DNA from 2 places in the Virgibacillus kekensis genome. Region 1 is predicted to be linked to the other one. Evidence: predicted binding sites of a transcription regulator. Region 1 holds the regulator's gene; the other holds the start of a gene.
What was found. The regulator Rex, encoded in region 1, represses fermentation and respiration genes when NADH is low (regulators of the CRP and FNR family bind a similar motif). The targets are predictions, from matches to a motif close to TTGTGAAATATTTCACAA.
Positions count from the first base shown of each region.

Region 2: a site for Rex is predicted at 2,624-2,641, ahead of ACFO3D_RS13950 (TIGR04053 family radical SAM/SPASM domain-containing protein). Genes of this name have one in related genera too.

Region 1 is NZ_JBHSFU010000008.1:6,307-10,654, reverse strand. Features, by position in the region: gene ACFO3D_RS14330 (CPBP family intramembrane glutamic endopeptidase) at 89-802, shown strand; gene ACFO3D_RS14325 (YdiK family protein) at 810-1,007, shown strand; gene ACFO3D_RS14320 (redox-sensing transcriptional repressor Rex) at 1,255-1,884, opposite strand; gene moaC (cyclic pyranopterin monophosphate synthase MoaC) at 1,898-2,383, opposite strand; gene ACFO3D_RS14310 (ABC-F family ATP-binding cassette domain-containing protein) at 2,519-4,348, shown strand, end outside.
Region 2 is NZ_JBHSFU010000007.1:298,545-302,892, forward strand. Features, by position in the region: gene ACFO3D_RS13925 (hypothetical protein) at 1-86, opposite strand, end outside; gene ACFO3D_RS13930 (DUF2249 domain-containing protein) at 91-306, opposite strand; gene ACFO3D_RS13935 (DUF2249 domain-containing protein) at 303-554, opposite strand; gene ACFO3D_RS13940 (Crp/Fnr family transcriptional regulator) at 1,360-2,055, opposite strand; gene ACFO3D_RS13945 (DUF2249 domain-containing protein) at 2,293-2,535, shown strand; gene ACFO3D_RS13950 (TIGR04053 family radical SAM/SPASM domain-containing protein) at 2,698-3,834, shown strand; gene ACFO3D_RS13955 (YrhK family protein) at 3,851-4,129, opposite strand; gene ACFO3D_RS13960 (undecaprenyl-diphosphate phosphatase) at 4,185-4,348, opposite strand, start outside.

The DNA of each region.
Region 1 (4,348 bases):
ATAAAATATTTATGTTGTAATTTTTTCTAGCAGCGCGTTTTGTTGCATATACTATACTAATCCTCACATTAAAAGGAGTAGTTTTAACTTGGCCAGACGCTATTGGTATGTAATTTCAACTTATATAATTATGCAGTTTTCCGGGTTGCTGTTTGTCCCGGTTCTGTACTTCATGCTTCCTGTCTCACAGGAGCAGGCGGCAATCTACTGGACAATCTTCAGTTTCATCGCCGGGCTGATTGCTGTACTCATTTTCATGCGGCCGGATATGCGACAGGCACCTGTTCGTGATAACACCTCTGCAGGCCATTTAGTCTTATGGTCCATTGCAGGTGTTATTATGGCCTATGTTGCCCAAGCTCTTGCGGTGACAATAGAAGTACAGTTATTCGGTATTAAACAAGGCTCACAAAATACGCAGGTTATTATGGATATAACACGGGCAGCTCCTATATTTATGATTATCCCCGCGATTATTGCACCGATTCTTGAAGAAATTATTTTCCGGAAAATAATATTTGGTGAGCTTTACGTCCGCACAAACTTTTTCATTGCGGCTACACTTTCTGCACTGATTTTCGGAATAATCCACGGGGAGCCGGAACATATTTTAATATACGCATCAATGGGCTTTGTATTTGCATTTCTTTATGTAAAAACCAAACGGATTATGGTTCCGATAATAGTTCATATGACGTTGAATTCCATTTCACTTATCGTTCAGCTGTCACTGGACCCTGAGGATTTAGAAAGAATGCAGCGCCAGATGGAACAGATGCAAATGATTTTAATTGGAGGCTGATTCACTAATGCGACTTTCACCTAAAACAATGTCTTTGATATATTTCCTACTAGGGTCGGTCTTTACCTATATGGCAGTTCAAAGTGCAGAAGATACAGTCTGGAATTTCATGACGATTCTTCTTGCTTTCTTCGCCACAATAGATTTCGGTGTAGGAATCCGGATGCTGATTCTGCATTTTAAATTAAAACAAAAAAATAAGTGAATTATGTACACTCACACAACCAGCAGGATCTGACTGCTGGTTGTATCATCTGCTTGAGTTGCATTACCATTCTCTCCACTTTGTTCATCGCCCGCATTCTCTCTTCAAGTAGTCCACTCTCTTAATCACAGCCATTTAAATCTTTTTAGCTAACAAAGCCGTAAATCCCTTCCCAAGCGCAGGGAAAAGATAGACGTAAAATAAATGTAAAGGAGCAGCCCTCGTGGACTGCTCCCCTATAGAAATATTAATCTAACGGATAATGCTTTAAAAAATATACAAGTGACTGCAGTTCAACAGCAAGGTCTATATGATGGACACGGACCCGCTCCGGTACCGTTATTCTTGCTGGTGTGAAGTTAAGTATTCCAGAGACTCCGTAATCGGTCAGCCTATTGGTGATGTTCTGCGCCTCGGTGGCTGGAACGGTGAGTATTGCTACACTTACGCCCTGCATCCTTTCCTCCAGCTCATCAATATGATAGATGGGCACTCCGCCGATATCGGTTCCCGCTTTTTCTGCGTTTGCTTCGAATGCCATGACAATTTTGGTATTATTATTTTTCATAAAATTATAATGTAAAAATGCCGTACCCAGGTTTCCAACACCAATAAGAGCTACCTCGGTCACTTCATCCTGGTCGAGTGTCTTCCGGAAAAAACCAAGTAAGTATTCTACATTATACCCGTACCCTTTTTTCCCAAGCGCACCGAAATACGAAAAATCTCTTCTGATAGTGGCAGAGTCAACTTTTACTGCCTCACTAAGTTCCCCGGAAGAAACCCGCTTCTTCCCCTGCTGAAATAAATTGTTCAGGAACCGGTAGTATAACGGCAGCCGCTTGGCAGTTGCCTGTGGTATCTTATTTTGCTCCATTCCAGTTACCCCCCTAATCTTCCCTCTGGTAGTCACCCGATTTACCGCCTTTTTTACTCAGGAGATATGTCTGGCCAATTACCATTCCTTTATCGATTGCTTTGCACATGTCATATATGGTCAATGCGGTTGCGGAAGCAGCGGTCAATGCTTCCATTTCCACCCCTGTACTTCCTTTGGTTTTTACCGATGCACTGATCCTAATTTCATATGTATCCCCGTCAATATTCCAGTCAAATGAAATATCCACTCCTTTTAGTTGCAGTGGATGACACATTGGAATCCAGTCAGAAGTTTTCTTGGCTGCCATAATCCCTGCAACCTGAGCTACCGCAAGCGCGTCACCTTTTTTCATGGTATTGGAAGTTATTTTTTCATAGATTTCGCGATTTACAAAAACGCTGGAAGCAGCTGCAGCCGTCCGTTCCGTCTCATTCTTTTCACTGATGTCGACCATTCTTGCTCTTCCTTGCTCGTTAAAATGTGTGAAATCTGCCATAAAAATCAACTCCAGACGAAAATGATATATACCCCATTTTATCAGAAATTAATAGGTTAGTCGTGATTAATTTCACATTTGTATTGCCCGCCTATTTGCTAATACGATACACTTGTATACGATGAGGTGAACGAAATGATTATTATGCAGCTTAACGGAGTCTCCAAGTCTTTTGGAGCCGATGAAATATTATCCAACGTAAAACTTGAAATAAAAGAGAACGACAGGATTGCAATCGTGGGCAGAAATGGGGCAGGTAAGTCCACCCTGCTGAAAATAATGGCGGGTGAGTATTCGTATGATGAAGGGGATTTAATTAAGCCCAAGGATCTTACAACAGGCTATCTCTCCCAGCATACTGGACTCGAATCCGATAAAACTATTTGGAATGAAATGGTGGAAGTCTTTCGGGATCTGGTGAAACAGGAACAGGAACTTCGCGGGCTCGAAAAAGAGATGGAACAGGCTGCGACACTTTCCGAGAAAAAATATGAGCAGCTGCTTGTGGATTATGACCGGAAACAACAGGCTTTTGATGCAGGTGGCGGCTATCGCTATGAGGCAGATATTAAAGCTGTCCTAACCGGCCTTCATTTTCATGACTATGATTATGATACACCGATCAACGAACTTAGCGGCGGGCAAAAAACCCGTCTGGCACTCGGGAAGCTATTACTGAAGAAACCTGACCTGCTCATTCTGGACGAGCCTACCAACCATCTTGATATCGATACACTAAGCTGGCTCGAAAACTATCTGGCAGGTTATCCAGGTGCCGTAACAATTGTTTCGCACGACCGCTACTTTCTGGATAAAACTGTGTCGATTGTTTATGAGATTTCCCGACACAAGACTAAGAAATATCATGGTTCGTACAGCAAGTTTCTCGAACAAAAAGCCCAGGACTTTGAACAGGAAATGAAAGAGTTTGAGAAGCAACAGACAGAAATTAAGAAAACAGAAGAGTTTATTCAAAAAAATATCGTACGTGCTTCGACAACCAAACGTGCGCAAAGCAGACGTAAACAACTTGAGAAAATGGAGAAAATGGAACGGCCAAAAGGCGATGAGTCATCCGCCTCTTTCTCATTTGATATCAACCGGCGGAGCGGGAACGATGTACTGAAGATCGACTCCCTCTCCTTCCGTTATGAGGATAACCTGATTTTTTCCAACGTGGATGTACAAGTGAACCGTGGTGAGCGAGTAGCCCTTGTCGGACCTAATGGCGTTGGAAAAACAACATTGCTGAAAACGATAATCGGCGGTCTACAACCGTCCAGCGGTACAGTTAAAATCGGCACAAATGTGGAAATTGGCTATTATGATCAGGAACAACAAACGCTAACCCCTACAAAAACAGTGCTTCAAGAACTGTGGGACGAGTATCCTCTGGTAAATGAAAAGGATATTCGGACCGTTCTCGGAAACTTTCTATTCTCCGGGGATGACGTGCTAAAACTTGTCCAGTCCCTTAGCGGCGGGGAGAAAGCAAGATTGTCGCTTGCCAAACTGATGATGCAAAAAGCTAATCTGCTGGTGTTGGATGAACCGACAAACCATCTTGATATCGACAGCAAAGAAGTGTTGGAGGCAGCACTTCAGGACTTCTCTGGCACAATTATTTTTGTATCGCATGATCGTTACTTTATAAACAAAATCACCGATCAGATTGTTGAAATGCAACAGGATGGCTCCACTCTTTATCTGGGTGACTATGATTATTATACCGAAAAGAAACAGGAAGAGGCAGAACTGAAACAACTGCAGGAAACGAAAGAGGCTGTCGATACACAGGACCACCGAAAAGCCAAGTTTAAAGAGGATAAAATGCTTCAGCGGGAGGCTCGGAAAAGACAGCGACGGATTGATGAATTGGAAGCTAAGATTGAAGAGCTGGAAGCCAGGCTTGAGGCCACCGAGCAAAAAATGACCGATCCGGAAGTTTACCAGGATCATGAAAAG
Region 2 (4,348 bases), on a different contig from region 1:
GAGACAACGAGCGCCGCCAGAGCATATAGGATAAACGCAAGTGGTAGCTTAATATTTGTGTCTGATTTTAGGCCTCCGCCAGGCATCATGTTACGCACCAGATTTCGTTATAGTAATTTTGTAGCTTCCATCATCCTGCGCTTCGGTCTCATGCAGGTAGCCACGGTCATTCAATTCCTCATATAAAAAAAGCGGGCGGCGGTCATTGATGATGGAGAGTGTTGCGCCGTTATCCATTTTGTCCAGTGCCTTCAACGTACGCATCATTGGTTGAGGAGGCTCGAGGCCACGGTTATCGATAATCATTCTGCAACACCCTTCGTCTTTGTGTAGGTTACTTTCCAATGTTTTTTCTCTATTTTTTCCACTTTATTTTCAAAGCCTTTCCGTTTCAGAACGGCATGCAATGGTACAGGATTAAATGGTGCATGCAGCACAAATGCCTCTCCGTCTTTAAGAGTCTTAACAGTCCCCATAATTTTATCGAATGGCTCTTTTTTCATTGCTAAATCTTCACGTACATCTAACTCGACGACACTTCCATGTTCACTCATGAAAATCACCTCATCTATTGATTTCTTAAGCCTAACTTTATGATAATCATTTTCAATAGGAGAAGTAGTGATGTATGTCACATTTTTTGAAAGAGGGGGAGAGGGAGGTTGTCGGGAGATCTTGTGGAGGTGGAGAAAGGGGGATTTTCCATTGAACAACAACTGTCAGTCATTCTAAAATTAATAGAGATTGAGAGGAAAGTGATAATTTATATAATAATCCGAACTATCTATATCATTTTGTTAGGATGCCTTCGTATAATCTATAAATTGCGACGTAACAATGAAGCTTCGCTCCGGAAATACACTACGCGTTCCTCGGGCTCGCGCTGAGCCTCCTCGCTCGCAAAGAAAGCTCGCTGTGGGGTCTCAACGTCTTCGCTTTCCCGAAGGAGTCTTCGTGTATTTCCTTCGCTACCATAGTGTTGATTAGAGCGGAGGACAGTCGACTCCTGCGGGTCACCGGCTAAAACAGGTCACGTCCTGTGACCAACGCCGGTACTAGAACGTCCTGTTCGTCGAAGCAACAGCTGAAGATTCCGCAGGAAGTGGTTTTCTTCCGAGGAAGTTGAAGCGTTGCCCGGCGGCAAAGGAAACACTGTGAAAGCTTTAGCTTGAACAGATGTTGGACTTGTACCCGGAGTGGTGAAAGCGACTGTCCGAAGCGGAAATCATTAAACTTTTATCTCGCATTTTATACCAACTGTGAAATAAGATCCAACTATAAGAGGATAACATTATAAGATTCCGCGCCGAATTCGTTCGTCTTTAGAATGTAAATTTATAGTTATGTCCCAGCCTCTTTCTAACTGAATAATTCTTCTTCGAGAGTTTCTGTATCCAATACAAAGGAGCCTGATTTGTCAGTGGTCAACAGGTCATGTTTTTTTAGCTGAGTGAGCGTTCTGCTGACGGTTTCCCTGCTCGAGCCAATCATATTTGCGAGTTCCCGGTTTGTGAAGTGTGTGGTCACCTTGATCATGCCGTCTTTGGTTTCTTTGCCGTAATCTTTGGCAAGCCGAAGTAACAGCATAATAATCTGTTCATATGTATTGTGCAGTATTTTTTCCTCAAGCCTGTTTTGCAGGTCCATAATCCTGTCACCGAGCACGCGGAACAGTTTTACACAGATTTCCGGATGGTTAATCAAAAAGTTTTCGAATGAATTGATTGGAATATAAATTAAAATTGCATCTTCCTGAATTTCCGCGTGTGCCGGGTAGTCGTCCTGACGGAAAAATCCCTGGTGGGGAAACATATCGCCTGGCTGGAGTACATTTACAATCTGTTCTTTTCCGTGGAAATCGGTTTTATATATTTTCACCTTTCCTTGGTGGATAAAGTAAACATTGGTCATCGGGTCGCCCTGCATGAAAATATGTGTGCCGTGACGGTACATCCGGTGTTTGGCCAATTCTACAATCGGTTCCATCTCGGAGTCGGTTAGATCCTTGAATAATGGAACTTTCTGCAGCAGTTCCTGAATGGATTGGATGTTCATATACATGCTCCTCTCAGCAAAAAAAGTGACATATACTCAAAATTTAAGCTTCCTATAACAATATGCCTTTCTAGTTTATCATGTTAACTTCAAAGATAGAATTTGCAAATGTGAACGTTTTATAAAAGTGACGAGAATCATATGGAGGTGTGTTTTCTCTCACATCATCCTAACTGAACAGGCATTATCATTAGAGTCGTGAAAGGTTATCAAATCTGAAAGCTGGAGGGTTAAACAATGAGTGAAAAGAATTTCGCTGTAAAAATACATGCACCTGAAATTGAACCGAGATACAGACATCCAAAGATTTTTGAAACATTCGATGGGTTGCAGCCTGGTGAGTTTATGGAATTGTCCAATGACCACGATCCACGGCCGCTTAGATATCAATTTATGATTGAGCGGGAAGGCGTCTTTACCTGGGAATACTTAGAAGAAGGGCCATCAATGTGGCGTGTGGCTATAGGTAAAGAAGCATAGACCGCTGAGCAAGAATTCATTATCCATTATTGCCTCTGGGAACCTATTCCAGAGGCTTAATTATGTCCAATTTATGACACATCGGGAAGTGTGAAGTATGTCACAACCAGCCACGTACAAAACAAGTAAACTCAACTTAGCAACTAACTTAGGAGGGGTAACATGTTACCACAATTTCCACAAGACTATAATGAAAACCCATTCATCGTAATCTGGGAGCTGACACGGGCATGTGAGCTGAAATGTCTGCATTGCAGGGCTGAAGCACAATACCACCGTCATCCACTGGAACTGACTTTTGAAGAAGGAAAAAAACTGATTGATGACATATATGAAATGAACAACCCAATGCTTGTTTTCACTGGCGGAGACCCGCTGATGCGGCCGGATGTTTTTGACATTGCGGAGTATGCAGTGAAAAAGGGTGTTCGAGTGTCCATGACACCATCCGCCACTCCGAACGTCACCAAAGAGGCGATGGAAAAGGCGAAGAATGTCGGCTTGGCAAGGTGGGCGTTCTCAATTGATGGGCATTGTGCCGAGGTGCATGATCACTTCCGCGGCACTTCCGGGTCATTTGATTTAACGATGAATGCGATAAAATATTTGCACGAACTCGAAATGCCCCTCCAGGTTAACACAGTTATTTCACGCTACAATTATGAGTATCTTGATGAAATGGCAGAAATGGTCGAAAAGCTTGGCGTTGTTTTATGGAGTGTCTTTTTCCTTGTGCCGACAGGGCGGGGGAAAGAATCGGATATGATATCACCGGCTGAGCACGAAAAGGTACTCCGCTGGCTCTACAAGTTATCTAAAACTGCTTCATTTGATATCAAAACGACCGCAGCGCAGCATTATCGCCGTGTAGTGATTCAGGGCAAAATGCGGGAAACCAAAAACCAAGAGGACGTAATCCGTTATGAAGATGCATTGAACAGTGGCAAAATTGATACAATCGACGGACTCGGTCGTGCTCCTAAAGGTGTTAACGACGGAAACGGCTTCGTATTTATTTCCCATACTGGGGATGTATATCCAAGTGGCTTATTGCCTATTAAAGCAGGTAATGTTCGCCAGAAACCACTGGCAACCATTTATCGTGAATCGGAAGTATTCCAGAACCTTCGCAATCCGGATAAGTATAAAGGAAAATGCGGTGTGTGTGAATTCCGGCATGTATGCGGCGGGTCACGGTCCCGCGCCTATAATGTGACAGGGGATTACATGGAAAGTGAACCATACTGTGTATATATTCCAAAGGCAATGCGTCAAAAAAAGAAAGCAGTAAATAAGTAATAAAATTCCCAGTCAGCTATGGCTGGGAGTGTTTTTTATACCGTACATGTGAAAAATGGATTGCATGGATAATCTTAATGATTGGTCTTGCCAAAAGCTGTGCGCTACCAATAATAAACAGTACAACACCAGCTGTTTTCAAATCTTCAAACAGAAAGAAAATACTGCCGATCAAGAATTCCAATCCAAGTGTTAAATCATTCAGCAACGATATGATGCGGTATTTTTTATCGAAAGAAACCTCAAAGGTTCCAATTTGCATGCCGGTAAAGTCTTTCTCTTCATTAATTGACATAAAAAAATCCCTCCCATAGTGACATTACCCATAGGGAGAGATTTGTGAAACAAGGTTAAATAAATAGAATGACCAGAATACCTACGATAAAGCAATAAAACGCAAAGTACTTCAGGTTACCGCGAGCCATTATTCCCATGAACCAGCGCAAGGAGTAATAGGAAGCAATCAGCGCTGCAGCGAAGGCCATTACATAAGGGATTGCTAGGGCGCTAATGT